DNA from 4 places in the Hymenobacter seoulensis genome. Region 1 is predicted to be linked to each of the others. Evidence: riboswitches for the same ligand, from Rfam matches in the RefSeq annotation. Region 1 holds a riboswitch; each other region holds the start of a gene.
What was found. Region 1 has a riboswitch for S-adenosylmethionine ahead of metH (methionine synthase). Riboswitches for the same ligand answer to the same signal wherever they lie in the genome.
Positions count from the first base shown of each region.

Region 2: another riboswitch for S-adenosylmethionine. It lies ahead of ACYVHC_RS14330 (amino acid permease); the one in region 1 lies ahead of metH (methionine synthase).
Region 3: another riboswitch for S-adenosylmethionine. It lies ahead of ACYVHC_RS10800 (O-acetylhomoserine aminocarboxypropyltransferase/cysteine synthase family protein); the one in region 1 lies ahead of metH (methionine synthase).
Region 4: another riboswitch for S-adenosylmethionine. It lies ahead of ACYVHC_RS15065 (ATP-grasp domain-containing protein); the one in region 1 lies ahead of metH (methionine synthase).

Region 1 is NZ_BAAGWD010000002.1:303,855-311,481, forward strand. It holds gene metF (methylenetetrahydrofolate reductase) at 46-1,002, opposite strand; gene metH (methionine synthase) at 1,186-4,896, opposite strand; SAM riboswitch class I at 4,969-5,083, opposite strand; gene ACYVHC_RS09090 (PA14 domain-containing protein) at 5,500-6,621, shown strand; gene ACYVHC_RS09095 (alkene reductase) at 6,802-7,627, shown strand, end outside.
Region 2 is NZ_BAAGWD010000003.1:156,502-164,128, reverse strand. It holds gene ACYVHC_RS14345 (Gfo/Idh/MocA family protein) at 1-463, shown strand, start outside; gene ACYVHC_RS14340 (EcsC family protein) at 542-1,297, shown strand; gene ACYVHC_RS14335 (hypothetical protein) at 1,381-1,809, opposite strand; SAM riboswitch class I at 2,168-2,260, shown strand; gene ACYVHC_RS14330 (amino acid permease) at 2,659-4,113, shown strand; gene ACYVHC_RS14325 (CPBP family intramembrane glutamic endopeptidase) at 4,348-5,118, shown strand; gene ACYVHC_RS14320 (TSUP family transporter) at 5,302-6,813, opposite strand; gene ACYVHC_RS14315 (assimilatory sulfite reductase (NADPH) hemoprotein subunit) at 6,946-7,627, opposite strand, start outside.
Region 3 is NZ_BAAGWD010000002.1:693,548-701,174, reverse strand. It holds gene ACYVHC_RS10820 (erythromycin esterase family protein) at 1-905, opposite strand, end outside; gene ACYVHC_RS10815 (IPT/TIG domain-containing protein) at 1,004-3,883, opposite strand; gene ACYVHC_RS10810 (lipocalin family protein) at 4,082-4,498, opposite strand; gene ACYVHC_RS10805 (LysM peptidoglycan-binding domain-containing protein) at 4,728-5,024, shown strand; SAM riboswitch class I at 5,385-5,498, shown strand; gene ACYVHC_RS10800 (O-acetylhomoserine aminocarboxypropyltransferase/cysteine synthase family protein) at 5,887-7,275, shown strand; gene metX (homoserine O-acetyltransferase family protein) at 7,475-7,627, shown strand, end outside.
Region 4 is NZ_BAAGWD010000003.1:339,503-347,129, reverse strand. It holds gene ACYVHC_RS15085 (hypothetical protein) at 1-714, shown strand, start outside; gene ACYVHC_RS15080 (outer membrane beta-barrel protein) at 763-1,923, opposite strand; gene ACYVHC_RS15075 (phospho-sugar mutase) at 2,037-3,773, opposite strand; gene ACYVHC_RS15070 (LLM class flavin-dependent oxidoreductase) at 4,028-5,053, opposite strand; gene ACYVHC_RS15065 (ATP-grasp domain-containing protein) at 5,060-6,088, opposite strand; SAM riboswitch class I at 6,530-6,619, opposite strand; gene hppD (4-hydroxyphenylpyruvate dioxygenase family protein) at 6,791-7,627, opposite strand, start outside.

The DNA of each region.
Region 1 (7,627 bases):
TACCTGCTACAGTGTTTCACAAGTTCACCCTTCACCAGTTCACTCTTAAAAAAGGGCCGCTGCCACCCGCCGGATGCTCTCCGATTTGCCCATGCTGTAGTAGTGCAGGCAAGGCACGCCATGGGCCATCAGCTCTTTGCTTTGGTTGATACACCACTCAATCCCAATTTCGCGGGCCGCATTGTTATCCGGCGCTAGGTGCACCGCATCGGCCAACTCTTCCGGAAGATTCAGGTAGAAGGAGCGCGGCAGCATGCTCAGCTGGCTTTTAGTGGTAAGTGGTTTAAGGCCCGGGATAATAGGAACCGTGATGCCCGCTTCCCGGCAGCGCTTCTCAAAGTTGAAGAACTGCTCATTATCGAAGAACATCTGGGTCACAATGTAGTCGGCGCCGCGGTCTACTTTGTGCTTGAGGTAGCGCAAGTCCGCCGCATAGTTCGGCGACTCAAAGTGCTTCTCAGGGTAGCCCGCCGTCCCGATGCAGAAATTAGTGGCCCAGGTATCGTCTTGCTCCTCATCTAGATATGCGCCTTTGTTCAGGTCCGCCACCTGCCCAATGAGGTCGGCGGCGTAGGCATGCCCGTCGGGGTCCGGCTTGAAGTGTCCTTCCGACTTGATTGGGTCGCCACGCAGGGCTAGCACGTTGTCAATGCCCAGGAAGTGCAGGTCGATGAGCGCGTTTTCGGTTTCCTCCTTCGAGAAGCCCCCGCAGATCAGGTGAGGCACCGTGTCCACATCGAAGCGGTTCTTGATGGCGGCGCAAATACCTACCGTGCCGGGGCGCTTGCGCACGGTTTTCTTCTCCAGAAACCCGTTGGGGTGCTGGCGGTACACGTACTCCTCGCGGTGGTACGTCACGTCAATAAACGGCGGCTTGAACTCCATCAGGGGCTCAATATTCGAGAACAGGTTCTGGATGTTCTCGCCCTTCTTCGGGGGCAGTACCTCGAAGGAAAACAGCGTCTTGCCGTCGGCGCGGGTCAGGTGTTCGGTTACTTTCATATAGAGCACCAGCTAGGGGCTAGTGAGTCGAGGGAGTAGTAATCTAAACTCCCCTCCTCAGATGAGGAGGGGTTGGGAGCGGTTGAAGCGGCCTAGATTGATAACTAGCCTTAGTTACTAGCTCTAGTTTTTCAACCACCCCTAGCCCCTCCTCATCTGAGGAGAGGAACTAGTTTTAGTGGCCTAGAGGGCCGTCACCGGCACGCTGGCGGGGTCGTAGTTTAGGTTAGGAGCCAGCCAGCGCTCTAGCTCTGGCAGTGGCATGTTTTTCCGTTCGGCAATGTCTTCTACCTGATCCTTGCCGATGCGGCCGAGACCGAAGTAACGGGAATCGGGGTGGGCGTAGTAAAGGCCGCTGACCGAGGAAGCAGGGTACATGGCCAGGTTCTCGGTGAGACGGATTCCGGTGTTATTCTCCGCGTCGAGGAGTTCAAACAGGGTAATTTTCTCGGTATGGTCGGGACAGCCGGGGTAGCCGGGAGCGGGACGCACGCCTTTGTATTTCTCCTGAATGAGGTCTTCGTTGGAAAGGTTCTCGGCTGGGTCGTAGCCCCAAAACTCTTCGCGCACCCGCTGGTGCAGGCGCTCAGCAAACGCCTCGGCGAGGCGGTCGGCCAGGGCTTTCACCATGATGCTGGAGTAATCGTCGTGCTCCTGCTCGTACTTCTCCAGCAGCTTCTCAATGCCTAGGCCTGCCGTTACCGCAAAGCCGCCGATGTAGTCCTCGCGGCCGGTTTCCTTGGGCGCCACAAAGTCGGAGAAGGCGAGGTTGGGCACACCGGGTGCTTTCTCGCTCTGCTGGCGCAGGGTGAAGAACTCGGTCTGGATTTCCTCGCGGGTTTCATCCTTGAAAATCTGGATGGTATCGTGGCCTACGGTGTTGGCGGGCCAGAAACCGATAACGGCGCGGGCCGTGAGCAGCTTCTCGTCGATGATTTGCTTGAGCAGCTTCTGGGCGTCGTTGAAGAGTTGGGTGGCAGCTTCGCCCACGTTCTCATCGGTGAGAATTCGGGGGTAGCGGCCCTTCAGCTCCCAGGTTTGGAAGAAGGGCGTCCAGTCGATGTATTCGGCCAGTTCAGCTAACGGGTAGTCTTCCAGTGTTTTAGTACCCAGGAAGCTCGGCTTCACAATGCGGCTGGTTTCCCAATCGGCTTTGAATCCGTTTTCGCGGGCGGCTTCAATAGTCAGGTAGTTTTTATCACGCTGGCGGCCGGCGTAGTCCTCGCGGAGTTGGCGGTACTCCTCGCGCACGGTGCGAGCATACTCCACATCGGCGGAGCCCAGCAAAGCCGCGGCTACGCCTACGGAGCGGGAAGCATCGTTTACGTGCACTACGGGGCCGGAGTAGTTAGGCGCAATTTTCACGGCGGCATGCAAACGGGAAGTAGTGGCGCCGCCAATGAGCAGCGGGGTTTTAAGGCCACGCTTTTCCATTTCCTGAGCCACGTACACCATTTCGTCCAGCGAAGGCGTAATCAGGCCGCTCAGGCCAATCACGTCTACTTGCTGCTTGGCGGCTTCGTCTAGTATCTTCTCCAAAGGCACCATAACGCCCAGGTCCACGATGTCAAAGTTGTTGCAAGCCAGCACCACGCCCACGATGTTCTTACCGATGTCGTGCACATCACCTTTCACGGTGGCCAGCAGGATTTTACCAGCCGTTTGCCGGTCGCCGCTTTGCTTGTCGGCGAGCAGGTAGGGCTCGAGGTAGGCCACTGCCTTCTTCATTACGCGGGCCGACTTCACCACCTGAGGTAGGAACATTTTGCCCGCGCCAAACAGGTCACCAACTACGTTCATGCCAGCCATTAGCGGGCCCTCAATCACTTCAAGTGGCCTAGTAACCTGCTGGCGCACTTCCTCGGTGTCTTGGTCGATGAACTCCGTAATGCCTTTCACTAGGGCGTGCTGCAGACGCTCTTTCACTGGCAGACTGCGCCAAGCGTCGGCTACTACCTCCACTTTGTCCTTCTGCTTTACCGTGTCGGCAAAGTCTACGAGGCGCTCGGTGGCATCGGGGCGGCGGTTCAGCAGCACGTCTTCTACCAGTTCCAGCAGATCCTTGGGTACTTCATCGTACACCGCCAGCTGGCTGGGGTTCACGATGCCCATGTCGAGGCCAGCTTGAATGGCGTGGTAGAGGAAGGCCGAGTGCATAGCCTCGCGCACCACGTCGTTGCCGCGGTATGAGAAGCTGATGTTGCTGACGCCGCCGCTGGTGAGGGCGCCGGGCAGGTTCTGCTTGATCCAGCGGACGGCCTCAATGAAGTCCAGCGCGTAGTTACGGTGCTCCTCCATGCCGGTGCCCACCGTCAGAATGTTGGGGTCGAAGATGATGTCCTCGGCCGGGAAGCCTACTTCATTCACTAGGATATCGTAGCTGCGCTGGCAGATTTCGATGCGCTTCTCTAGCGTGTCGGCCTGGCCGTTCTCATCAAAGGCCATGACCACCACGGCGGCGCCGTACTGGCGCACGGTGCGAGCCCGCTCCTTGAAGGTTTCTTCGCCTTCCTTAAGCGAAATGGAGTTTACGATGCTCTTGCCCTGCACACACTTGAGGCCAGCTTCCAGCACGCTCCACTTCGAGGAGTCAATCATAATCGGCACCCGCGAAATATCGGGCTCCGAGGCAATGAGGTTCAGGAACGTGGTCATGGCCTGCTCCGAGTCGAGCATTCCTTCGTCCATGTTCACGTCGATTACCTGGGCGCCACCTTCCACCTGGTCGCGGGCTACTTGCAGGGCGGCTTCGTAGTTGCCGGTCCGGATAAGGCGAGCAAAGGCGCGGGAGCCGGTCACATTGCACCGCTCACCTACGTTCACAAACAGGCTGTTTTCAGTGATGCCGAAGGGCTCTAGGCCACTAAGGCGCGTTACTTTGGGTAGCTCCGGCAGCTTGCGGGGCTCATACTTTTCCGCCAGACGGGCCAGCTCACCAATGTGCTGGGGCGTGGTGCCACAACAGCCACCCACCACCGTCACGAGGCCTTCTTTGAGGTAGTTTTCTACTACGCCCGCAAATTCCTGAGCCGACTCATCGTAGCCACCGAAGGCGTTGGGCAAGCCAGCATTTGGGTACGCCGAAATATGCACATCCGCAATGCGGCTTAGCTCCTTGATGTAGACCTGCAGCTGATCGGCGCCGAGGGCGCAGTTCAGGCCCACGCTCAGCAGGGGCAGGTGGCGGATAGAGTTCCAGAAGGCCTCCACCGTCTGCCCCGAAAGGGTGCGGCCAGAAGCATCGGTAATGGTGCCGGAAATCATGACGGGCACCACGCGGCCACCTTCATCGAAGAACTTCTGCACGGCATACAGCGCCGCTTTGGCGTTCAGCGTGTCGAAGATGGTTTCGATGAGCAGGGCGTCGGAGCCGCCATCAATCAGGCCGCGCACTTGCTCGTGGTAGGCGGTGGCCAGCTCGTCAAACGTCACGGCCCGGAAACCGGGGCGGTTAACGTCGGGAGAGAGGCTAGCGGTGCGGTTAGTGGGCCCGATGGCGCCGGCCACAAAGCGGGGCTTGTCGGGATTTTGGGCTGTAAACTCGTCGGCTATTTCCTTGGCAATGCGCGCCGACTCATAGTTGAGTTCATACACAATATCCTCCAGGGCGTAGTCGGCCTGCGCGATGGTGGTGCCGCTGAACGTATTGGTTTCCACCATATCAGCGCCGGCCGCGAAGTAGTCGGCATGGATGCCTTTGATGATATCGGGCCGGGTGATGCTAAGCAGGTCGTTATTGCCGCGCAGTGGCTTCGGGTGGTCGGCAAAGCGGGTGCCCCGGAAATCTTCCTCAGTCAGCGTGTGGCGCTGAATCATGGTGCCCATAGCGCCATCCAAAATCAGGACGCGCTTGGCAAGAATATCGTGGAGCGGGGAGGTAGTGACGGTCGGCATATCGGCTCTTCAAGTAAATCGGCAGCGAAAAAGTGCCTATCCAGAAAGAGCCGCGTGGAGGCGCGAGTCCTGTACTTATCTTCTTCCAACGCAGGCAAGCTGCGTTGAAACGGGAGTTAGCACCTTGTGTTAAGTCAGGTTGCTAAGACGTCATAGGGCCCAATCCCTCGGTCTTTCTGGATAAGTAACACAGCGAAGATACAACGGGAATCTTCAAATTTCAATTCCGAAGGCTGAAGGAGTGGCCTAGGCCAGTAGGTTTTAGCCTGGAGCAGGCCTAGAACAAAATCGTTGTCATGCTGAGCGGAGTCGAAGCATCTCTACCGCTTCGTCGCAGAGGCCTAGGCCACTTCGTGAGTCAGAGGTAGAGATGCTGCGACTACGCGGACGCCAGATCAAGCAGCACAGTATAGTTTGGCAACGTCAGCATGCGGGATAATTCGCTGCACTCTGTCTAAGGATATATCAGCATTTATCACGCTCTACTATATAGGCCTGGCAGAATGGTTCGTTGAACAGGAGAGGCGGGCTCGTTGAATAAATTTTGCGCCGCCTGATTTTCTGTTCATCTTATGGTCAATGCGTTAACAACTTATTGCTGCTATGATACTATCCAGTCTTTATAAGAAAGCTCTAACCGCCGGGTTACTGCTTGTAAGTGGCCTAGCGCTGGCTCAACACCAGCCGGGTACTGGCCTACGCGGGCAGTACTATGAAGGCAAGAAGTTCGAGAAGCTGGTACTGACGCGCACTGACCCGGGCATCGACTTCAACTGGACCATCGGGCCTACCGGCGACCATTTTGTATCGCCGGGCCCGGGGGTGCCGGGCGAATACTTCTCTGTGCGCTGGGCGGGCCACATTTACGCGCCCGTAACGGGCCTGTACACCTTCCAGATTGCGACCGATGATGGTATGCGCGTTTGGATAGGCGGGAAGAAGGTGCTGGATTCCTGGCGCGACCAGCCCGCTACTACCTCTGTTGCGCACCTCAAAATGAAGGCCGGCGGCTACTACGCGGTGCGCGTGGAGTATTACCAGAGCGACCGGGATTCGAAAGCCCAGTTGGCCTGGCAGCTGCCGAATACAACCGATGAGCCTCAGCCCATTCCGACAGATAATCTGTACCAGAGGCTGCCTAGTAACGTGCTAGTGCTGAGAGAAGCCGCGCCATCCAAACCCAAAGCCACTGCAGCGCTGGCGCCTACTCCAGCACCGGTAGCACCTCCAGCGCTAGCCCCTAAAGCGGTAGTAAAGCCCACTGCTTTAGTGCCACGGGTGGCGCGCCGCGCTAGGCCAGTAGCATCGCCAAAACCCGAGCCCACCAAACCACTTGCTCCTGATACCGTTGCCAACGAATTGCCCGACTTAACGGCGCTCAGCAAAGGAGCCGCCGTGACGCTGCCCAACCTGTACTTCACCCAAAGCACCGCAACCCTGCTGCCTAGCTCGCGCCCCACCCTAAACTCCCTGGCCCGCACTCTGCGCCAGCAACCAGGCCTACGGCTGGAAATTGCCGGACATACCGACAATGTGGGCGAAGCGGCCCTAAACCTGCGCCTCTCGGAGCAGCGGGCCCGCGTGGTGCGTCAGTATTTGGTGCAGCAGGGTGTAGATTCCGTGCGGCTTACAGCCCGTGGCTACGGGGGTGCTAGGCCAGTAGCCGACAACCGCGACCCGCAGCAGCGCCCTCGCAACCGTCGGGTGGAAGTAATGGTGCAATAGCGCACTTGCGCTTCGGCAGCCCGCTGCATACGGGCGCTAGCAGGACCTAGGCCACTTGCGAGCTTACTTGGTTATCGGGAGCAAGGCGAAAAAAATATAGCTAAACGAAAACATATATGTAGCAACACCAGTTACAGTTCGCGAATCGGCATGGAGCTGATTCCCAAACTTTGTTTTGCTATGAATCACACTCCCCATCTTTTCTCGCCTGTACAAGTAGGCGCGCTTACTCTGCCCAACCGCTTTGCTATGGCCCCCATGACGCGGAGCCGCGCCACCAATGAGGCCACCGTACCCACGGAGTCGGTGGTAAAATACTACGTGCAGCGCGCCTCGGCCGGCCTGATTATCACGGAAGGTTCGCAGGTGTCGCCCCAGGGCGTGGGCTATATCAACACCCCCGGCATCTACTCTGAAGAGCAGGTAGCTGGCTGGAAAAAAGTAACCGATGCCGTGCACGCCGCCGGAGGCCGCATTTTCATCCAGCTCTGGCACGTAGGCCGCGTATCACACCCGTTCTTCCACAATGGTGAGCTGCCCGTAGCTCCCTCGGCCATTAAGCCCGAAGGTGCCAAAGCCTTCACGGGTCAAGGCTTCGAAGACGTGCCTACGCCACGCGCGTTGGATCTGAGCGAAATCCCAGGCGTAGTAGACCAGTTCCGTCAGGCCGCTCGCAACGCTAAGTTGGCCGGCTTCGATGGCGCTGAAATCCACGGGGCCAATGGCTACTTGCTCGACCAGTTCATTCAGGACGGCTCTAACCAGCGCACCGACGAGTACGGCGGCAGCCTGGAAAACCGCACCCGCTTCGTGAAAGAAGTAGTGCAGGCTGTAATAGGTGAGTTGGGTGCCGACCGCGTGGGCATTCGCCTGTCGCCCCAGGGCAGCGCCAGCATCAAGGACTCGGACCCGGTAAAAACCTTCAGTTATGTTACGGAGCAGCTCAACCAGTTCAACCTGGCCTACCTGCACGTAATTGAGGCGCTACCCGGTCATCCTATGGCTC
Region 2 (7,627 bases), on a different contig from region 1:
CCACTTTGTGGATCTGCTGTACTGGGTGTTCGGCGACATCACCAATATTTCGGCCCGCTTCCGCGACTTCAACCACCAAGGTCTCACCGAATTTGAGGATAGTGGCCTGGTGACGTTTGACCTCGTGCGCGGGGGTAGTGGCACCTTGCAGTATAGCACCGCCGTCTGGGACCGAAACCTGGAGAGCTCCCTCACGGTAGTAGCGGAGCACGGCAGCGTCCGGATTGGTGGGCAGTACTTGGATAAGGTGGAATATTGCCACCTGCGCAACTATCAGCTGCCTGCGCTGCCGCCCACTAACCCCGCCAACGACTACGGGCCCTACCAGGGCAGCGCCGCCAACCACGTGCAGCTAATTGACGACGTAGTGACTACTATCCGGAATGGTGGGCCGGCACCCACCAACGTGCAGGAAGGTGTAAAGGTGGTTGAGATTATTGAGCGGATTTATAGTTTGCGGTAACCGGTCAGTAGCAAGTGCCCGTGCCAGCCGGAATCTGCCGATCTTACGGTAACAATCAGCCTTCGCGTTCTGCCTACTATGACTCTCCCAGATCAGCAAGCACGTACGGAACTGCGCGCCTGGCAACAGAAAATGCAAAAAAAGCCCACGCTGGTGGGGCGTTTCACGCGCCGGATACAAGCGCGGCTGAATGCATTTCTGCCCGAAAAGGTGCACCAGGCTCTCACGGCGGCCATCAAGCAAATGGTGCGCGGCGTTCTGTTTGGCTCTACGCACACTACGCGCCGTCCGCAGGCCGATACGCCGTTGGCTGAGCGCGAAGCTGCGGTGAAGAACACGCTGCGGTATTACCGCAATACGGCTGCCGCGGAAGGAGCCATGACGGGAGCGGGCGGCTTCCTGCTCGGGCTGGCCGACTTCCCGTTGCTGCTCGGCATCAAGCTGAAGTTCCTATTTGATGTGGCGGCCCTCTACGGCCACGACGTGCGCGACTACACCGAGCGGTTGTTCCTGCTGCACATTTTCCAGCTAGCCTTCAGCAGCCAGCATACTCGCAACGAGATTTACAGCCGCGTTGCTAACTGGGATGCCTACCGCCACACGCTCCCGACCGATGTGCAGGAATTCGACTGGCGCACGTTTCAGCAGGAGTACCGCGATTACATTGACTTGGCCAAAATGGCGCAGCTAGTGCCCGTAATTGGAGCGGCCGTAGGAGCGGTGGCCAACTACCGGCTCCTGGAGCAGCTCGGCGACACAGCCATGAACTGCTACCGCCTGCGCTGGTTTGCCGCAGAGAACACGCCTGATGCTTTACCCAACGTAACTACCTAGTAACGGCCTAGACTGGCTTTGCTCATAAAACAAAAAGCCCCAGCGCAGGAATGCGCCGGGGCTTTTGGGTGAGGTAGGTGGCACTAGCTTTTGGCCTTACGTGGATGCTGGGCTTTGTGCTTGGCCATTTTCTCCTGTTGCAGCTGAGCATACTTCGCGTATTGATCAGCGCTTAAAATTTGCTTGAGTTGGGCTTCGTAGCGCTCCTTGCCGGCCTTCATGGCTTGGTGGCCCTGCTTTTTATCGGCGGTGGAAGCTACTTGCGTGCGCTTGGCCTGCATTTCCTGGTAGCGGGCCAGGTTCAGCTGCCGGACTTGCTCGGTTTGAGCAGCCGAGAGGCCTAGCTTCTGGCTGAGACTTTTTGCTTTTTGCTCAGCGCGCTGCTCAGGGGTTTTGGCGGCCTTGGTGCCTTTTTGGTGCTTGGCGTGTGCTGCTTTTACGGGCGTAGTTTGAGCCGAAGCGGCAGCAGCAGAAAGGGAGAAAGCGGCGAGGAGAACGAGAAGCTTTTTCATGGCTATGTTAGATTGTTTAAATTCAGGGAAAGAAGCAGGCCGTCGTCCGGAACAGGCGTTTATGCTTCTGCTAGGTCAATAGGCAACTCAGATGCCAACTTTAAGCAAACCCGGACCCTAGCAGCCTCTGAAAATATTTAAATTTTCCGGTTAAACTTCCGCCAGTAAAATCTATCAGCAAAAGCAGTGTTCTGATAGTGAGCGTGTTATGAGTTGATAAGACTTGGCTGCTAGGGCACCAGTTGGCTTCAGGAGTTGATAAAATACGCAGTGTGGTAGAGCGAGAAAGACCCTGTTTGCAGGAGCAGCATTCCGGTTCTACCTTTGTCGCATCAATTCTTTCTAGCCCAAAGGATTGTTTTTATACAGAGGCGCTGAGAGACAGGCTCTATGACGCGTCGGCAACCATCCGCAACAGCCGGAACGGTGCCAATTCCTGACCATATAAAAACAACAAGCCGTGGACTTTTGCCTCTGCCGTAGTACCTGTTTCGTAGTTTCCGCTGCCCTTCTCAGTGGGCCCTATAGGGCCCAGCGCTGCTGTATGAGCCGCTGTTGTTGCTGTTGAGGCTGCGGCTTCTGCCCTGAGTTTTTGACCCATTTGGCTTTGGATGGTATCGTTACCTAGCATTCAAGCCCTAGGCATCTCTTTTCTTCTCTTCATTTCCTGGCCAGCGCTGCTGCCTGTAGTTGCCCGGCAATACGCGTCGCTTTCGGCTTTTTAAGAAGCTAGTAAGGCTACGTAATGTGCTGACATCGGCAACCCGCGTTGCTAGCCGGTTAAGCGGCAGCAGGCGTTGCAGCCAGGATATTCTCTTACCAGCCAACTACTACCTGGCGAATCACTTTATGCTCAGAAAATCATTGGAACTGCTTCGGCAGGAAGCGGCCGAAACGGGCGCTAACACCCTGAAACGAAGCCTGAACGGCTTCAATCTTATTACCATTGGCATCGGTGTCATCATTGGGGCGGGCCTGTTTTCGCTCACGGGCATTGCGGCCGCCAACAATGCTGGTCCGGCCGTTACGCTCTCGTTTGTGGTGGCAGCAGTGGGCTGTGCTTTCTCGGCGCTGTGCTACGCTGAGTTTGCCTCCATGGTGCCGGTTGCGGGCTCCGCTTACACCTATGCCTATGCCACCATGGGCGAGCTGTTTGCCTGGATTATCGGTTGGGACTTAGTGCTGGAGTACTCCGTAGGCGCGGCCACGGTGGCTATCAGCTGGTCGCAGTATCTGCTGAAGTTCCTGAGCAAATACGGTATCAACCTGCCTCCGCAGCTGGTGATGTCGCCGTTTGAAACGGCTACGATGGCTAATGGCACCGAAGTTCACGGCTTGGTGAATATACCGGCCATGCTTATTGTGCTGGCCATCACCATGATTATTATCCGCGGTACCTCGGGCTCGGCCTGGTTTAATGCCTTGGTGGTTACGCTGAAGGTGGCCGTGGTGCTGGTATTCATCGGGCTCGGCTGGCAGTACATTGACCCCGCCAACTACCAGCCGTACATCCCGCAAAACACCGGCACGTTCGGGGAGTTTGGCTGGAGCGGTATTCTGCGCGGGGCAGGGGTAGTATTCTTCGTATTCATTGGCTTTGATATTGTTGCCACCATGGCCCAGGAAACCAAAAATCCGCAGCGCAATATGCCCATCGGCATCATCGGCTCCCTGCTGATTTGCACCGTATTGTTTGTGCTTTTTGGCCACGTCATGACGGGCCTGGCCAACTACACCGAGTTCAAGAACAGCGCTGCGCCCGTGGCTATTGCCATCGAAAAAACGCCGTACGCCTGGCTGTCATCGGCCGTGATTCTGGCCATTATCATCGGCTACACCTCCGTTATTCTGGTGGATTTGCTGGGCCAGAGCCGCGTGTTTTTTAGCATGGCCAAGGATGGGTTACTACCCCCGGTATTCTCCCGAATCCATGAGCGGTTCCGCACCCCTTTGCAGTCGAATCTGCTACTAGGCTTGTTTATTGCCTTATTCGCGGGGTTTGTGCCGATTTCGGTGGTAGGCGAAATGACCTCTATTGGCACCTTGCTGGCCTTCGTAATGGTGTGCCTGGGCATTCTGATTATGCGCAAGCGTGAACCCGACGCCCCACGTGGCTTCCGCACGCCGTGGGTGCCGCTGGTACCTATTCTGGGTATCCTGACCTGCCTCATAATGATGCTGTCGTTGCCTTGGGAAACGTGGTTGCGCCTGGCAGTGTGGCTGGCCATTGGCTTGGCTATTTACTACGGCTATGGCCGCAAGCACAGCAAGCTGGGGCAGCAAAAGCAGCAGCAAGCCGCCTAAACGCAGCAATTCTTCTTATCAAGATGACTATCACAACCAGCCGATGCGCTACGCTCGGCTGGTTGTTTTTTTATGCGCCAAGAACAGTAGTTTTGACGCACACTACTTTATACTAATCCTGATTTTACTGTGGAAACGAGTACGCCTGAAGTTGCTACCGCCTCTCTATCGAAACCAGCCCCAGCTTATCCTACCTTAAAAGAAAGCTGGACATTTATCGGCTGGTATTTACTCGTGACGCTACTCGTGGGCCTGCCTACCTCTTTGCTCGCCAGCAAGGTGCTGCACCTATCAAAATCCGTAACTGGTATGGTTGTGGCCGTGTTGTCTAACGTAGCCCTGCTTGGGTTTATGCGCTGGAAAGCCGGCAAGCGCTGGAACCCGGTGCAGTTCACGGGGCAAGAGAAGGGGTGGCTGTACGCCCTGCTGCCCCTACTGGTGCCGGCCCTGGTAATGGTGCTGTCGGTGGTGCAGCTACTAGGGCTTCCTGACTGGCAGCAACGCTTTTTTGAAGAACTTGTGCACGAGCCAGTAGCGGCGTTCCTCGTAGGAGTTGTTGCGGTACCCATACTGGAGGAAGTGCTATTTCGGGGCGTGATTTTACAAGCCTTGCTCCGCGCATACCGGCCGTGGGTTGCCATTGGCCAGTCGGCGCTGCTCTTTGGCATAATACATTTTAATCCCGCCCAAAGCCTGGGAACCGCCCTAATTGGGGTAGTACTAGGGTGGCTTTACTACCGAACCCGCTCCCTGTGGCTGTGTATCAGCATACATGCGCTCAATAATCTGTTGGCTTTCGCCTCCATGATATGGCCTGTGGGCAAGGCGGCTGATAGCCCGGGAATCTTGCTTGCTACGTCGCCGGGGCTGTATATCGGGTTGGTGCTGCTCAGTGCCCTAGTACTTTTCCTGGTGCTGCGGCGTGTGCAGCAAACCACCACACCGGTACCGATGCCTGAACTGCTACCAACTGAGGAAGAACCACTCCTTTCTGTTAGGGCTTAACTCCGTTTTACTAGGTAGCTAAATGCCTCAAACCGGTGCTGACTCAACAAGCTAATCAGGATAACGCTGGGCTTGTAGGCTTTCCGGCAGTAGCTTTAAATTACTAGGTCTGCTAAGTTGATAAATCACAAAAAAGCCCCACCAATGAATCGGTGGGGCTTTTTTATAGGGCGCTCATACGCGTTACATAAACACTTTGCGCAGCGCCCAGAGGCTCCAGATGATAACCATCAGGCCCACGCAAACAAACATCCAGCGCACCGGAATGCGGCCGGCCAAGCGGGCGGCAAGTGGAGAGGCCGCTACGCCGCCCACAATTAGGCCCAGGATGATTTGCCAGTGCGAAATGCCCAGCGTGGCGAAGAAGGTGACAGCGCTGGCAAACGTGACAAAAAACTCCGTGACACTAACCGAGCCGATAACATACTGCGGGGTGCGGCCTCCGGCAATGAGCGTGCTGGTAACCAAAGGCCCCCAACCGCCGCCGCCAAACGAATCGAGGAAGCCGCCGGCCGCGGCCAGCACGCCCAGCTTCTTGTGCTTTTTGCGCGGACCCGGCTTGGCAAAGGCTTTCGAAATAATGCGAATACCCAGCAGCAGCAGGTAAAGAGCCAGAAACGGCTTCACGTAGCCCGCATACACTTCGCCAAACCTGGAAAGCAGATACGCGCCCGTAATAGCGCCCAGCACTCCCGGAATCAGGAGCACTTTGAACAGCTTTTTATTCACGTTGCCGAAGCGGTAGTGATGGTAACCCGAGGCCCCGCTGGCAAACATTTCGGCGGTATGAATACTGGCACTCACGGCCGCTGGCGCAATGTTGAGGCTCATCAGGCTGATAGCCGTTACTACCCCGTAACCCATGCCCAAGAGCCCATCAATCAGTTGAGCCCCGAAACCGATAACCACAAACAGATAAAACGTTTCGGAAGAGCTGGCCACATCCCACACCTGCTTCCAGGTGAGGTAGTAGGAGAGGATGTTGAACACCAGCATGGCCGCAAAGGCCAGCAGGGCAGTGGTAGCTATGCGCCGCCACTTGGCCGCCGCCGGCGACTCATAGGCCGGGCCACCGGTTAGCTCAGCCGTAACGGCATTCAAGGACTTTACTTTTTCGGCAAAATCGCCGCCTACCTTCTCCCGAATGTGCGACATGCGCTGCAGCACGTCGTGCAGCTCATCGGGCAGGGTTTGGGTCAGCATTTCCCGGAGGCGCTTGGCAATGGTCGGCGACTTGCCGTTGGTGCTGATGGCAATTTTTAGGTCGCCTTTCTGCACAATAGAGCCCAGGTAAAAGTCGCAGGCATCGGGCGTGTCGGCCACGTTGCAGAGCAGGCGCTGGCGCGTGGCATCGGCCTTGATGGCTAGGTTCAGAGCTTTATCATTGGTAGCCACAATTACCAAATCGTGGCCTACTAGGTCGGTGGTATGGTAGGGCTGCTCGCGCAGCTGCACGGCCGGGTGTCGCTCCGCCAGTACCCGCAGCTCCGGCGAAAACCAGGTGGCTACCACCGTAATAGCCGCATCGGGGCTGTTGGCCAGTAGCGCCGAGAGCTTCTCGTAGCCTACGTAGCCGCCGCCTACCAGCAACACGTGCAACTGCTCCAGCTTCAGGAAGATGGGGAACAGCCGATTGGAATTAGGTTGGGGCGGCGGCTCCGGCTGGGGAAGTAGTTCAGAGGAGGAAAGAGGCATTAGCTGGTGTTGGTTGGGGGCGGAAAATGCGGTACGCAGCGAGGTCGAACGTTCTGCCAGCAGGAGCTCAGATAGTGCATGAAACTACTAGGCCTCCGGCAGTCAGAAAGTCAATTTAACGACTTCAGGTTATTACTCATGAAACGTGAGGCCGCTGGTAGTGGCTTGCACGTAGCCCCGGCGAATCATAAAATCGCCGAAGTGCTCCTGCGGCTGGCGGTTCTGGGCGTAGTCGGCGAAGAGGGGAGTGAGCTCCGCCACAATACCGTCTTCATCCAGCATTTCCTTATAAAGCTTGTTCATCCGCTCCCCATTGAAAGCGGCGCCGAGGTACAGATTATAACGGCCCACGGCCCGGCCTACCAGCCCAATTTCTGCGAGGTACGGGCGGGCGCAGCCGTTGGGGCAACCAGTCATCCGAATCAGGATGTCGTCGTGAGTGAGGTGGTGTGTGGCAAGTATAGGCTCCAATCTATCAATAAGTTGCGGAATATAGCGCTCGGCCTCCGCAAATGCCAACGAGCAGGTGTTCAGGGCTACGCAGGCCAGGGCCCCACGGCGCAGGCCTGAGGTGGTACCCACGGCTACGCCGTATTTCGCTAGGGTAGCCTCAATGGTAAGCCGGTCTTCGGGCGCTACGTTGGCCAGAATCAGGTTTTGATTGCCGGTCAGGCGGAAGTCGCCGGTGTGGAAAGCCGCAATTTCGCGCAGGGCGGTTTTCAGCTGGTGGCCCGGCCGGTCGGCCACCCGGCCGCCTTCCACAAACAGCGTCAGGTGCTGGGCGCCATCGGGGCCAGTGCTCCACCCAAAGGCG
Region 3 (7,627 bases), 390 kb from region 1:
GCTAAGTGCCCAATGGCGCCTAGGCACACTACTTTTTCCTGCGGATGTTGGCGAACGTACCACAGTAGGTTATCGGCCATCTGTGCATCACGCGCATTGCTATCGGAAGCTTTAAAGCTGGCTGAGTCTTTAGCAGCGGGGTCATTGGTGGTATAGTCCTGGGCCAGTGCCCGGATGCTGCGCAGATTCTGTAACCAGAACTTGGCTCGTTCCCGGCGGGCGGCGTCGGAGCCGGCAGCTACTTTTTCGAGCAGCTTGCGGGCCTTATTGAGCTGCGCCGTGAACAACAGAATTTGGTGCGAGGGCGGAAAGATGTTGGTTTCCCCCATCGTGCTCAGGCATTCGTCAAGGTAGTCATAGGCAATGCCATCGGCCCCTTTTTCCAGTTTCAGGAAAGCTTCCAATTCCTCTAGCAGCTCGTCGTTGCCCCACCCCACCTGCGAGTCGAAGCCAGCCACGCGCATTCCGCCTTTGCCCAGCAGTGGTAGGATAGCCTGAAATTCCTGCGTTTCGGTCCAGACGGGATATACCGATGCCGAAATTGCGGCCGCTACCGGCGCGCCGGCCTGAATTTCCCGCTCGGCCCGATCAAGCGCGTAGAAACCGCTTTCAAATGCAACGGTAGTAAACCCCATCCGCTCTTTCAAGAACCGTAACACCCGAATGCGGGCCTCGGTCGCATTGCCTACGCCATGGGTGGGCTCACCAAGCATAACGACCCGCGCACTGCCAATTTCCTGGCGCAGAAACGCCAAGTCCTGAAAGTCGGTGTCAATGGGGTTGATGCTGCGGACGGGGTGGGTTACTAGGCCACTGGGTAGGTTAGAAGCCGTTTGCGCTCTACTGGCAGCTATAGATAAGAGGAACAGAGACAGAATACATACCAGCCGAAAACCTAAAAACATACAGCAGAAATAGAATGGAGCTACACTAACGCTACAAGCTAGGCATAACTGTACAGCTTATATAGGGTATGCTCTATTTCGCTTTTAGGCGGGGCGGGTTACTGCTTATAAAACTTGCTTCTCTCGGGTTTGCCTGCTCCATCAACCAGCAGATAGTAGGCGCCCGCCGGCAGATGGTGCACCTCCACCATATTGGCCCCCGCACTCGTCTTGCCATCCAGCAGGGTTTGCCCGAACAGGTTCACTACCCGGTAAGGCACGTTGGCCACAGACGTTTGAAAAGCGAGCTGACCTTGCACCGGATTAGGATACACTGTAATGGCCTCAGGGGCCGCGCGCAACACTACCACCGAAGAGAAGTTGCTGGTGCCATCGGCATCTACCTGGCGCAGGCGATAGTACAGCGCCCCGCTCGGTACTAGGCCATCGTACCATGCATAGGTGTGCGCCGTCTGGCTGGTGCCCTGTCCTGCTAGGGTGGTTAGGGTGGCAAAGTGCTGGCCATCGGTGCTGCGCTGCACCTGGAAATAGGCATTGGCTAGCTCCGTGGCAGTGGTCCAGTGCAGGCGCACACCTTCATTTTGGCGCTCAGCCCGGAAACCGAGCAGGGTTACGGGCAGCGGGTTCTGGCTGCCGGAAATGTCGGTACTGCCGAGGGTAAAAGCTCCCAGCGCCGCTACGGTGCCCGAGGTAAGCGTGCCCGATACGTACGCATCAGTAGTGGTGGAGCTGGTGTAGCTGCTGCGGCCGCCGCTAATCCATTCGGTACCGTTGTACTGGGCTACTACCAGCGTGCTTGCCTCCGGATTCGTGACTTTGTCATCGGGCCCGAAGCTAAGCGTGACGGTGGCGGCAAAATTTTCGGAGCCGGTAAGGGCGGGCTCCGGCGTGATGGTAAAATAGCGCGTGCTGTTAATGCGCTTCAGGCCGGCACCCAGCGGCTGAGCAGCGAAGCCACCTTCGGTTTGGGTGGCCACAAACGTGGTGGCGCGGCTCAGGCTGCTAATGTTGAGCGTCAGGGGGCGGAACGTATGGCCTTGCGCATCCAGGCGGCCTAGTGGAAACGTGAGGCTGGCCGCACCACTGGTCTGCCGCGCTACCGGCCCACTTACAAAGCTGTTATCGGAGCCACCCGTAGGTTGATTTAGCAGCGTCAGTAGAGCTGTGGCGTCGGTATTGAGCCGGCCGCTGGTCAGTTGCAATATATTGTTGACGGTGATGGGGGTTGCAAGCGTCACGCCATCGGTGCTGGTGTTGTTGATCTGCAACGGCACGCTAGGCCCCAAATAGCTGGAACTGGTAGGGCTACCCCAAGCCGTACCGCTGATGCGTTGGGGCTTGCTGCCGTTCAATACCAACTTTGCGGCAGTTGTTTGGCTGGGCTGAAACCGGAAATTGCCTCGCACTACAATGTCGCCGGCTACCCGCAACTCACTGTTCAGATCAGGGGCAAACGTCACGGCAGCCCCTACAATCAAGTTGCCCCGTATCGTCAGCGGATTGGCCCCGCTTCCGCCATAGGAAGTATAGGGCTGACCCGGGCGGTTGCGGAACACCAAGTTCGGGTAGGTGCGGCCGGCCAACGACGGCGTGGCACTAGCCTGGTTTTTGGCTCGAAACTCCCAAGTGCCGGCCTCGGTGCCAGCTGTGGTAGCCAGCGTCTGTACCAAGGCGGCATGCGGCCGGTCAGTATAGTGCCGATAGGTGCCACCATTGTAGATATAAAATACTTGGCTGGTACTCTCAATAGTAATAACACCCTGGTCGCTGGAGTTGGTAACCACGCCTTTATCATGGATGGCCAGCGCAATTTCGGTAGCGCCACTGCGCGTGAGCGTGAGGGGCGTAGTGCTGGTATTGAGGGCTGGAATTTCAAAGAAGATGGAGTCGCCGGACCCTGGGTTTACGCGCAACGAGCGAACCGTAACGGCAGGTGTACCCACGGCAGAAGCGGCTATGCCGGGCGCCAGTACCACCGCATAGCTTTTGGCTACGCTGGTATGGTCCAGCAGTACATCATCGTTGGAGGTAGGTAGGGCATCTTTGTCCCAGTTTTGTGCGTCAAACCAACTGCTCGTACCGGCGCCACCATCCCAACGTACCACTGGCGTAACCGTGAACGTACGGCTCTCGGAGCTGCCCCCGCCCGGCGCAGGATTGAACACCGTGACGGGAAACGAGCCAGCCGTTGCCACCGCACTAGCTGGCACACTGGCACTAAGCTGCGTAGCACTTACTACCGTAGTAGTCAGCTCTGTGCCATTGAATCGCACTACGCTGCCTGCCCCGAAGCCACTGCCCGTAACAGCCAACGTAAACCCACCGCTGCCGGCAGCTATACTAGATGGCGCCAATGCTGTAAGTGTGGGCTTGGGGTTGAGCAGAGAAGTAGCCTGCACCTGAAAATTATCAATACGAACTGGGCCAACGCCAGACGCGCCACTTACTAGTAGCCGTACCACAACCGCTGCTTTGTTATTGAGGCTGCTTTGGCTTGAAAGGTCAATCAGGTGCTCGGTCCAGAATCCGCTGCCAGTGGTTATGGGTGTTGCGGTTTCAAACGTGCGCCCACCATCACCACTGAAAGCTACTGTAATAGTACTGGCACCCGTGGACGGGTGGTACTGCTGGTAATAAAGCTTATAGCCAAAATAGCTGGGCAGATTAGCTCCGCCAAGCACAAATTCAAGATACCGGGTATTCGTGCCGGCTGAGTTGTTCATACCTAGTGCCAGGCCAGCGGTACCCGCCGTGAAGGCGCTTGAGCCAGTGGCAGTGCCCGTGAACGTAACGAAGGGCTCGGTTGAGGAAACGGAGCTAGTGACGTCGGTAGCCACTGTCGGCGAGATGCTGCTGAAGCTGGTGCCGCTGTTGAAATCGTAACTGACGACGGTCGTCGTCGTCTGGGCTTGGCTGTTGAAGCTGCTCCACAAAAGCAGCAGAACGGTAAGGCGTGTAAACAACGTCTGGGACTTCATATACCAGGTTTAGTGGGAGTTATAACGTGCTAGCCAGTGCTCTGCACTACCCGCCCCTAACCGACATGAAATCAAAATTGTCCAATCATCACTGTACAAGATTTTATGCCTCGACAGTACTTACTGTTCACCTATAGCCATAAAAAAAGCCCTTTTGCATAGTACAAAAGGGCTTTTCTAATTAGGAAAAAACTTGGTTTATTCCTTTTCTAGGCGCAACTCCGCGCCTTGGGGGCTTTTTAGGGTCAACTTGTCGTCGGTCAGGGTTACTACATCAAAGGTGTTGCTTTGGGTAGCACCGTCGGGCGTCATCGTGATTTTCTTGGCCGCCTGATCAAAGGTGTACTTACCGTTCACTGCTCCGGTTGGCGACATCATGGTGTACTGCTGGTTCGCGAAGAACGTGATGCGCTCATCTTCCTGGGCATCGGTCTGTTTTACTTTGTCGCCGGAAGCGCTGAGTTCTTTATCGGTTTTCCATACTTTGCTTTCCTTACCGTAAAGCATATTAACGCCTTCTACTTTACCTTCTTTGCTGCCACAAGCAGCCGTGAAAAGTACTACCAGCATAAGCAGGCTAGCTAGCAAGCGAAAAGAGGAAGAGGGGGTTTTCATGGGGAGAATGGTTAGATGAGAGAGTAGATTTTATGTCTCTGCTCAGCCTCCTGGATAACCAGGCTGCTAGGTCAGCATTGCCACTCTTACGGCAGCATTCCCCAAGATGTTCGCGCTACAGTCCGGCTACAACTTATTGCATTATCAAGCGTAAGAGAGGCAAACCAGACCAGTGCATCGTGCTGATTCTCGGTCAATTCCCCTCTCACAACTAAACTGACTTACTGCTATGGGACTGTTTGATTTCCTTTCTAACGACGGCGATAAGAAGCCTGTTCAGCCTACTACTCCTCCGGCAGCGGGTGGTGCCACCGATTTTTTTGGCAACGCCAACCAGGCCGCAGCTACTACTACTCAGGGCGATACCTATACCGTAGTAAGCGGCGACTCGCTTTCGAAAATTGCCAAGCGCCATTACGGCGACGCGGCCAAGTGGCACCAGATTTATGACGCCAACAAAAGCGTTATCGGCTCGAATCCCGACCTAATTGAAGTAGGACAGGTACTGACGCTGCCCAAGCTCTAGCATTTCTCTAGCTTCGAAATATCCAAAAAAGCCACCTCTTACAAGGTGGCTTTTCTGTGTTTCTAAAGTTCCCTGTAATATGTTTCGGATGGTGGTATGGCCCACAGAGACTAAGGCTCACTGTTGCCTAAAGTGTACCCTCTGCTCAACAGGAGCAGAAAAGACAGCTTGTTGCCTGCATCTATTAGTGCCTGCCAATCAACAAGTTGACGGCTACTCATCTTAACGCAGCATAAGCATATTAGCAGTATCGGCTGATTAAAAATTATTTTCACTAGCTATTGCATATATCGAAACTAGGCCTATACCTTTGCAATACCAACTAGGTACTCTCCCGCTCGCGGCGGGGCAGTTTTCAAAGATTTATACAGAAGTGGCGAGAGAACAGGCTCCCTGACCCACTGGCAACCTTCGACCGCGCGAAAGGTGCCAATTCCTGCCCGACCAGCCATTCGGCGGCGGGGCATATAACTCAGAGTGCCATGGAAAACACCTTCGCTTTCGCCCTTCCTTCCGCTGCTGCCCAGTCTGCTTTGTTGCTTACTGCCCAGCCGCTTACCTGCGTTTCTAGGGCTTCTGTAGCCGCCCACGCTGCTTGGCGAATGCGAATGCGCTGCTGTAGCGGCGCTTGTTGTTGCTGTAGCTAGCCCACGCACGGCGGCCCAGCTTCTCCCCTCCCCTGTTTCCTGGGCTTTGGCCCCTGGTGCTGCCTAGGCAGCGTCGCCTGGCTCGTCTGTTTGCTCAGCTCGCCCTCACAGGTTGCTGACTTCAGCCCGGCTCCTGCTACGCCCTTGCGTAGCCCCCACTGTAGCGGTTTACGCTCCCTTCCTTCATATCCAACTTCCTGCTAACCAGCCTTGCTATGTCCACGCAGAACGCTCACTTCGAGACCCTCCAACTCCACGCCGGCCAGCAGCCCGACCCCGTAACCGGGTCCCGCGCCGTTCCGATTTATCAGACGACCAGCTACGTATTCAAGAATGCCGAGCACGGTGCTAACCTGTTTGCCCTGAAGGAGTTCGGCAACATCTATACCCGCTTGATGAACCCCACCACCGACGTGTTCGAGCAGCGCATAGCCGCGCTGGAAGGTGGCGTAGCGGCACTGGCTGTTTCTTCGGGGCAGGCGGCGCAGTTTATTGCCCTCAACAACATTCTGCAGGCCGGCGACAACTTCGTGAGCACTACGCACTTGTATGGCGGCACTTACAACCAGTTCAAGGTGGCGTTCAAGCGGTTGGGCATTGAGGTGCGCTTTGCCAACGGCGACCAGCCTAGCGAATTTGAAGCTCTGATCGACGAAAATACCAAGGCGCTTTACCTCGAAACCATCGGTAACCCGAGCTTCAGCATTCCGGATTTTGAGCGCATTGCCGCCATTGCCAATAAGCACGATCTGCCACTCATTGTGGACAATACGTTTGGAGCCGGGGGCTACCTGTTCCGGCCACTGGAGCACGGCGCGCACATTGTAGTTGAGTCGGCCACAAAATGGATTGGTGGCCACGGCACCAGCATTGGCGGCGTGATTGTAGACGGCGGCAAATATGACTTCGGCAACGGCAAGTTCCCGCAATTCACGGAGCCCTCGGAGGGCTACCACGGCCTCGTTTTTAATGAGGTATTCGGCAAAGGTGGCCCGTTCGGCAACATTGCTTTCATCATTCGGGCCCGGGTAGAAGGCCTGCGCGATTTTGGCCCTTCGCAGAGCCCGTTCAACTCTTTCCTGTTGCTGCAAGGCCTCGAAACCCTAAGCCTGCGCGTAGACCGCACCGTGGAAAATGCCCTGCGCATTGCTACTTGGCTAGAGCAACATCCGCAGGTAGAAGCCGTGAACTATCCCGGCCTGAAGAGCAGCCCGTACCACACGCTGGCCCAGAAGTACCTGAAGCGCGGCTACGGCGGCGTGCTCACCTTCGCCATCAAAGGCACCAAGGAAACCGCTATACAGTTCATTGATAACCTGAAGCTAATCAGCCACCTGGCCAACGTTGGCGACTCTAAAACGCTGATTATTCAACCCTCGGCTACCACGCACCAGCAGCTTTCTGAGGCAGAGCAGCGGGCAGCCGGCGTAACACCCACGTTGCTGCGCCTGTCGTTGGGCACGGAGCACTTCGAAGACATTCGGGCGGATTTGACCCTAGCCTTTGACGCCGTGCGCACGGCAGCTACTATTCCTTCCGGGGAGAGTGGCAGCACCCTCCTACCCGAACCCGAAACCGAACACGTTGCCACGCTGGAAGTCTGATACTTGAGAGGGGTTGATGCCGGGCCGCAGGTGAGAGAGCGGCTCGGATCAGCTTCCAGCAACGCAGCGCGCGGGCTGGTGCCTGGGCTTTCAGGAGAGAGGAAGCCGAGGACCAACGCCGCCCGCACTACAGCCGGGGCGGAGCCGGGCAGAATCGGCTCCGCCCGCAGGCTATTGACTTTGAAATTGCCCTAGTACCATGCCTTCCGAAGAAGAACCACACCTGTTTCGTTTGCCTAGGCCACTTCGGCTGGAAAGCGGCGCCATATTGCCTCAGGTGAACGTAACCTACCATACCTACGGGCGCCTAAATGCCTCCCGCGACAATGTGCTATGGGTGTGCCATGCCCTC
Region 4 (7,627 bases), on a different contig from region 1:
CAAGCAGACGAGCAAACCGAAGCAGCCCAACTTAAGCGGGTAGAAACCCAACTCCTCAACACCAAACTGCCTCAGGACGAGCGCGCCACGTTGCAAAGCCAAGTGGAGCGCCACGAAACGCGGCTGCGGCAGTTGCGCCAGCGCCAGCAGTTGCTAGCTAGCCATGGAGGCCAAGCCTACGTGACCCTCCGGCTTTATGATGAGGTTACGTTCCCGACCGGCAACCGGAAAGTGAGCTTCGTGAATATGCCTGGCGTAGAGTATAGCTACATGCGCCTCGATAATCCTAAGCTGGGGCTCACTAGCTCAGCGTACCAGGGCTACGCCATCAAGTATCTGTTTACACGGGGTAAAAGCTATTTCAACTTAGGAGTATATAAGCCCACCGAGAAAAATACTACCGATGCTGAGTTCGTGAATGAGCTGTTTCTGATCAACTTCGGCCAGGACTTTTACCCGCGCAACTTTGGCCGGGGCCGCCGCCGCTACCTAAACCTCTATACTAGCTACCAAGTGGGCGGCTTCATCCTGAACCGCAACAACGACAAGGCCAATGACTTTATCCCAAATCTGAACCTAGGCCTGGGAGTAGAGCTGCTCAAAACCCGCCACGTGCTATTCGACACCAAAGCCAGCTACTTTGTGCCCCTCAACAGCCGCAGCCGCGACCTGCGTGGCCTACTCGGGCAGGCATCCTTCAACTTTGTGTTTTAGTGGATCCCTGCACGAGATAGGGCACTTTACTGGAGCCTGCAGAGATGGCTAGAAAGCAACTCCAAGATCAAGGCGGAATGACGTGTGGGTGGGAGTTGTGTCGTAGTAACCGCTACTATCAATAATATGGTCTGCCCGGGCTTCAAGGGAGAACGTTGGGAGTGAGGGCCGTTGAACAAGCAAGCCTAGTCCGGCAGTACCACCTACGCTGTTGGTACTCGGAACCTGAAACTGCCGACGGGTGGCAGTCGGTTTGTCAGAGTCCTGTAAAATCTCCTCGGTTTTACGATTGAAATTCAAGCCGTAAACCGGCCCCGCATTCAGATAAGGACGTAGGCTACCATGCCCAATGGTATAGCGCAACAGCAGCGGGAATTGTAACTGGGAGTACTTTACAGATACGGCCCGGGTAGTAGTATAACTAGCATTACCATTGTAAATGTTGATCGGCGCGTACTCTCCCCGAATAGCGAGGTACACGGCCTCAATCTGTAGTGAAAACTGCTTTCTTGAGCTTACATTCATAAACACACCGCCCTGATAGCTAAACGGTGCCGTATAGGTAGCACTCGACGGGAAGCCGGGATAATTCAGTCGCGTGGTATGTACACCTCCTTTTACCCCGAAATATGTTTGCAGGCCACCGGGTTCGGCTATCTGTTTGGCCGTCTGCTCAGGGTAGCGGCACGCGTTGTACTCCTTCACTAAGCGCGTTAGGCCGTTGTAATTGTAGAGGTAGCGGCCTTCGATTTGGCTGTAAGCGAAATCAAGGCTGGGGCAGCCGGGCAATACGCGCAGATAGGTAAGGCGAGCAGTAGCAGGCGGTACTTCTACTATGTAAGCCGAATCATGCGGCTGTATGTAAAAGCGCTTTTCACCCAACGTATTTTCACCTGAAAACAAGCTCACTGGGCCCAAAACTAAGGGAGTAACAAACCGAGCTTCGCCCTGCGGACGGCCTACTGCTTGGCTTACTCCCCACACACCGTTGGCGTCGCCGTAGCTAGTCACATCGGTTGCAGAAAAGTCTGCTACAGATTGGTTGGGGCGGTGCAGACGGATCGTTTGGTTTTGGCCTCCGGTTATGCTAATCCTTCCGCGCAGCGTATCTCCTTTAGAAGTTACTAGGTAATGGTTTTCACTGGCACGTTGAGCTAGGGCTGAGAGCGAAGTAAGCCCTAGCATTGCTGCTATAAAATAAGCCTTCATGTAAAAAGTAAAAGTGTTGTATAAAAGTTCGGGTCAGGTAGGAGGAGCAATGGGCATAGAAAAAGCCTGAGCGGTATAGCCCAGGCTTGCTCTACACTACAAAGAAACTGAATTTACTTCAGCTGCATATCATCAATAATGCGCTGGATTTTTTCGCCGGCTAGGCGGTCAGCTAGGTCGAAGTCCACGGCGGAGGCCAGGGGCTGGCGCACGCTGAAGTAGAACTTGATTTTGGGCTCGGTGCCGCTGGGGCGGGCCGAGATTTTGCTGCCATCTTCCAGAATAAACTGAAGGACGTTCGAGCTTTCCAGGCCGGTTTCAGTTTCCAGGCCGGTGCGCATGTCCCGGATTTTACCCGTCTTGTAGTCGCGCAGTTCCACTACGGGCTGGCCGGCAATGGTAGCAGGCGGCGTGGCCCGCAGGCTGGCCATCATTTCCTGAATTTCCTCGGCGCCGCGCTGGCCTTTTTTGGTCAGCGAAATCAGGTGCTCCTTGTAGAAGCCATAGTCCAGGTACATCTGCACCATTTCCTGGTACAAGGTGCGACCGTGGTCTTTGGCAACGGCGGCCATTTCGGTTAGTACGGCGCAGGCCGAAATAGCGTCTTTGTCGCGCACAAAGTCGCCGATCATGTAGCCGTAGCTTTCCTCGCCGCCGCCAATGTAGTTTTCCTCGCCTTCCAGGTCGCGGATGATGCCGGCAATGTACTTGAAGCCCGTCAGGGTCTGGTAGGCCTTCACGCCCTGATGGCGGGCAATATCACCGAGTACTTCGCTGGTAACAATGGTGTACACAATGAAGTCCTTCTCCGTCATCTTGCCAGCCAGTTTGCGGGCCGAAAGGAGGTAGTGCGTAAGCAGCGCAGCGGTTTGGTTACCGTTAACCAGCACCCACTCGCCGACGTTGTCCTTTACGGCAATGCCTACGCGGTCCGAGTCGGGGTCGGTGGCAATAACGAGGTCGGCATCGAGGGCTTTAGCTTGGTCGAGGGCCATTTGCATGGCTACTTTTTCCTCGGGGTTCGGTGATAACACCGTGGGGAAGTTGCCATCAGGCGTAGCCTGCGCTTCCACGATGTGCACATTGGTAAAGCCTAGCTGCGCCAGTGCTTTAGGTACCAGCGTAATGCCAGTGCCATGCAGCGGTGTGTACACAATCTTGAGGTCGTGCTGGCGCTGGATGGCGGCGGGGTTGATGCTGAGCTCCTTTACCCGGGCCAGGTAAGCCTCATCAAGCTCGGCGCCAATCAGGCGGACGCGCGACTCATCGGCCTGAAACTTCACCTCACTCACCGACTGAATGGCTTCTACCTCCCGGATGATGTTCTTGTCGTGGGGGGCTACTACCTGCGCGCCATCGTTCCAGTATACTTTAAAGCCGTTGTACTCTTTGGGGTTGTGCGAAGCCGTAACCACACAGCCGCTCTGGCAGCCCAGGTACCGAATGGCAAACGACAGCTCCGGCGTGGGGCGCAGAGCATCGAAAAGGAACACCGTAATGCCATTGGCCGAGAAGATGTCGGCGGCAATGCGCGCGAATTCCTTGCTGTTGTTGCGCGAGTCGTGCGCGACGGCCACCTTAATTTCTTGCCCCGGAAACTGCTGCAGCAGGTAGTTGCACAAGCCTTGCGTAGCCATGCCCAGCGTGTAGCGGTTCATGCGGTTAGAGCCCGCACCCATAATGCCGCGCAAGCCGCCGGTGCCAAACTCCAGGTTGCGGTAGAAGGCATCAGAAAGGAATTCCTCCTGATTCTGGGCTATCAGGTCGCGGATTTCGGTGTGGGTATTCGTGTCGTAGCTGTCGCTCAGCCAGGTCGTAATTTTCTCTTGGATGCTCGGCGTTAGGGCCATACTCAGGTAGGGTTTGGGTACTTGGGATTCTGAGAACGGGAGTAAAGAAAAGAGGTTTTCTTGTGTTCTGCCTACTTAAGTTAGTAAGTGTCCGAGATTGAGCACTTCCCGGGCCCAGCCCATGCGCAACGGTAGCAACGAGCCATGGAGTTTGCGCAGCGCCGCAGGGTTTAGAATGCAACCGGCCCTAGTAAAACGACGCGAGGTGCGTGCGTATTTACTAGGGCCGGTTGCATTCTAAACCGCAAGCTAACCTAGGCCAGCACCTGAATGACGGCTTCGGAGAAACGCTCCATTTCTTCCAGTTGCGGGCTGCACTGCAGTAAGAACAGGTCAACGCCCACGGCTTCGAAGGCGGCAATGCGCTCGGCTACCTGGTCGGGGGTGCCGGTGAGGCCGGAGCGTAGGCCGCGGTTCGATACCGAGTAATCCTGCAGGCTTACCTGGTTTTCGAGCTGGGTGCCGGCCAGCCACTGCTGGTAGTTTTTGTAGCCAGCCGCCGAGCCGTTTACGTTGGTAATGCGCTCCAGCTCTTTTTTTACTTCCTGCTCGGTGTTGCGCACGATAGAGTACGCTGCTACGCCAAACTTCATGGGTGGCAGGCCCAGCTTTTCGCGGCGCTGGCTCAGGTCCTGAATGCGGCGCCCGATGGCGGCGGGCTCGTCGCCGTGCATTACGTAGCCGTCGCACTGGGCCGCAATCAGGTTTTTGGCTGCTTCCGACTCACCGCCAGCGTACAGAAAAGGCCGTGGGCGCGACACCGGCTTGGGCTGCAGAATGGAGTCTGTAACCTTATAAAACTTGCCCTCGAAGGTGAAGTGGTCCTGCTTCCAGAGGTTGTCTACCACGTGCAGCCACTCGGCGGTGCGGGCATAGCGGTCATCGTGCTGCTCAAAGTGTACGCCGTATTTCTTCGCCTCATCCTGCCACCACGAAGACACCACATTCAGGCTCAAGCGGCCGCCGCTGATGTGGTCGATGTTGGCTGCCTGCTTGGCCAGCAACGCCGGGGAGTGGAACGTAGGCCGCACGGCCACCATGAGCTCTAGTTTCTTCGTAACGGCAGCCAGGGCGGCGGCTGTGCTCCAGGCATCCAGAGAAGGGGCTTCTTCGCCTTTGATGTCGTTGAGGTTTAGCTCGGCAATGAGGGAAAGGTCGTAGCCTAGGTCCTCACTACGTTGGGCCAGCGTTTTCACGTAGTCCCAGTCGGCGCGCATGTTTTCGTCCTCGACGTTGCGCAGCCACCCGCCAAAAACGGGCATCCAATATCCGTATCTCATGATGACCTAGTGAATAGAAGCCGGAACCGGCTGGTGAGAGGTTTGAGCCGCGGCAGTACCTAGCGAACCAGAAGCTGTTGTGGGCGCCAGTTGCGTTTCCAGGTAATCCACGAAGCGGGCGTAGGGGTCGAAGCCCACCACATTCACGGCGTCGGCCACGAAGTTGGAGAGGGCATTGATGTCATAAAACAGTACGTCGCCGGTGCGGTCATCAATCAGGTACTCAATGCCACCCACGTCAATTTTGGCGGCGGCCACAATGCGCTCCACGGCCTCTACTACCTCGGCTGGGGGCGTAAAGGCTTCCACCTGAATGCCTTTCTTGGGTGCTTCCGTGAGGCAAAACTCTGCCGACTGCTCCTCCGGAATCTGGCAGATTTCGGCGGGGCAGAGGTTGAAGCTTTCACCGGTAGTATATACCTTCATGGCGTACAGGAACTTGCCGTTAAGCGTCTCCACGCGGTGAATGTTGCCGTCGCGGGGCGTCACGTATTCCTGCACCAAGGCGGTTTGGTCGATGCCGAGGTCAATCTGGCCGGCTTCTACAGCGGCGCGTACGCCTTCCAGGGTATCGAAGCGAATGATGCCGGCGCCGCTACCCCCAATGTTCACCTTCACCACAATCGGGAATTGCAGCTGTTGGGCCGCGTCCGGAATGCGCGAAGCATGGTTCACGACGAAGGATTTGGGGTATTTCAGATCTAGGGAAGCAAACAGGGAAAGCTGGCGGGCTTTGTTGGTTTCAATGGCCGTAGCCGCCGAGCCGTTGATGATGCGTGTGCCGATGCGCTCAAGGTGCGTAGCGAAGCCTGCGGTGTGGAAAATGCCCTGCCCGTGGCCGCGCAGGTATGCCGAGGAGCTCATGCGGTTCACGACCAACGAGTAGCGGCTTTCAGTTTCGGAAGGGTCGAAGAGGTGGTGCGCGGCGTCGATTTGCTCGTAGGGTAAGCCCCGCCGGTCGAGCTCCGCAAACAAGGGTTTAAACCACTCGGGGTGTTCGTAATAGATGCCAATGGGCTTTACAGCGTGCGCCATGAGGAAAAAGTAAGAAGAGGTAGGTGGGGAAGAGGACGACACGGCAAGCCAGTATCGTCTGAGAAGGCCACGCAGCAGTGCGCAGCCCAGAAGAAGCTAGATGGCTAGTAGTCAGTGGCTAAACAGTAGGAGGGCGTGAGTTGCTCCCTGAGCACCGTACAACATGCGGGCATGCGAGGCCGGGCACGTGCCGAAAGGCCACCATACGCGGTGTTTGCCACGCCCTGCAAGCAGAGGCGAGAACCTGAAAAGTACTAGGGGCAACATGCCAGCAAACGTGCTAGCTCAGCTGGATACAGCGGGGTACTAACAACAACAACACGCGCCAGCCATGTACCAACCGGCTACGTGCATGCACACGCCAGAGGTGAGCCGTTGCGAAGGAGCAACGGGAGAAGCAGAGCGAACCGAAACGTTGTTGGCAGTGTCCACGGCAACTTGTTTTTATATGTGCAGGAGTTGGCACCGTTCCAGTAACTGGGGGTTGCCGGCGTTTCGTCGAGCCTGTCTCTCCACGCCTCTGTATAAAAACAATCCTTTGGTCAGAAAGAATTGACTCTGCAAAGGTAAATCAGGCCGTAGCACATTGCCAAATTCAACCACATATGGTTGCAAGGTACCTTGATGAATTAAACCGCTAGAGCCAAAAAAGCCCAGCCAATTGCTTGACCGGGCTTTTCTTACGCTAAAGGGCTAGTAAAATTACAGGTTGCCGCGCAGGGCCTGCTCACGCTCAATGGCCTCAAACAGCGCCTTAAAGTTGCCTTTGCCGAAGCTCTTGGCGCCTTTGCGCTGAATGATTTCATAAAATACGGTGGGGCGGTCTTCCACGGGCTTCGTGAAAATCTGAAGCAAATAGCCTTCCTCGTCGCGGTCCACGAGCAGGTTCAGGTCGCGGATGCTGTCCAGGTCCTCATCGATGTGGCCCACGCGGTCCAGCAGGTCATCGTAATAGGTGTTGGGCACTTGCAGAAACTCCACGCCGCGGCGGCGCAGCTCCGTTACCGTCGTGCGGATATCGTTGGTGATGAGCGCCATGTGCTGCACGCCAGGCGAGTGATAGAAGTCGAGGTACTCCTCAATCTGCGACTTTTTCTTGCCTTCGGCAGGCTCATTGATGGGGAATTTCACGAAGCCGTTGCCATTCGACACCACCTTGCTCATCAGGGCCGAGTACTCGGTGCTGATGTCGTCGTCGTCGAAGGTGATGAGCAGCTTAAAGCCCATCACGTCCTCGTAGAATTTCACCCACTGGTTCATTTCGCCCCAGCCTACGTTGCCTACGCAGTGGTCGACGTACTGCAGGCCCACGGCCGGACCTTGCGGAACGTTGCTCTTGCGGGCCACGAAACCCGGCAGGAATGGGCCCGAGTAGTTGGTGCGCTCCACGAAGGTGTGAATGGTTTCGCCGTAGGTATAGATGCCCGACAGCGTCACGGAGCCGTGTTCGTCCTCGATGGTATAGGGCTCGAAAGCGGGCTTGGCGCCGCGCTTGGTGGTTTCTTCGAACGATTTGCGGGCATCATCCACCCACAGGGC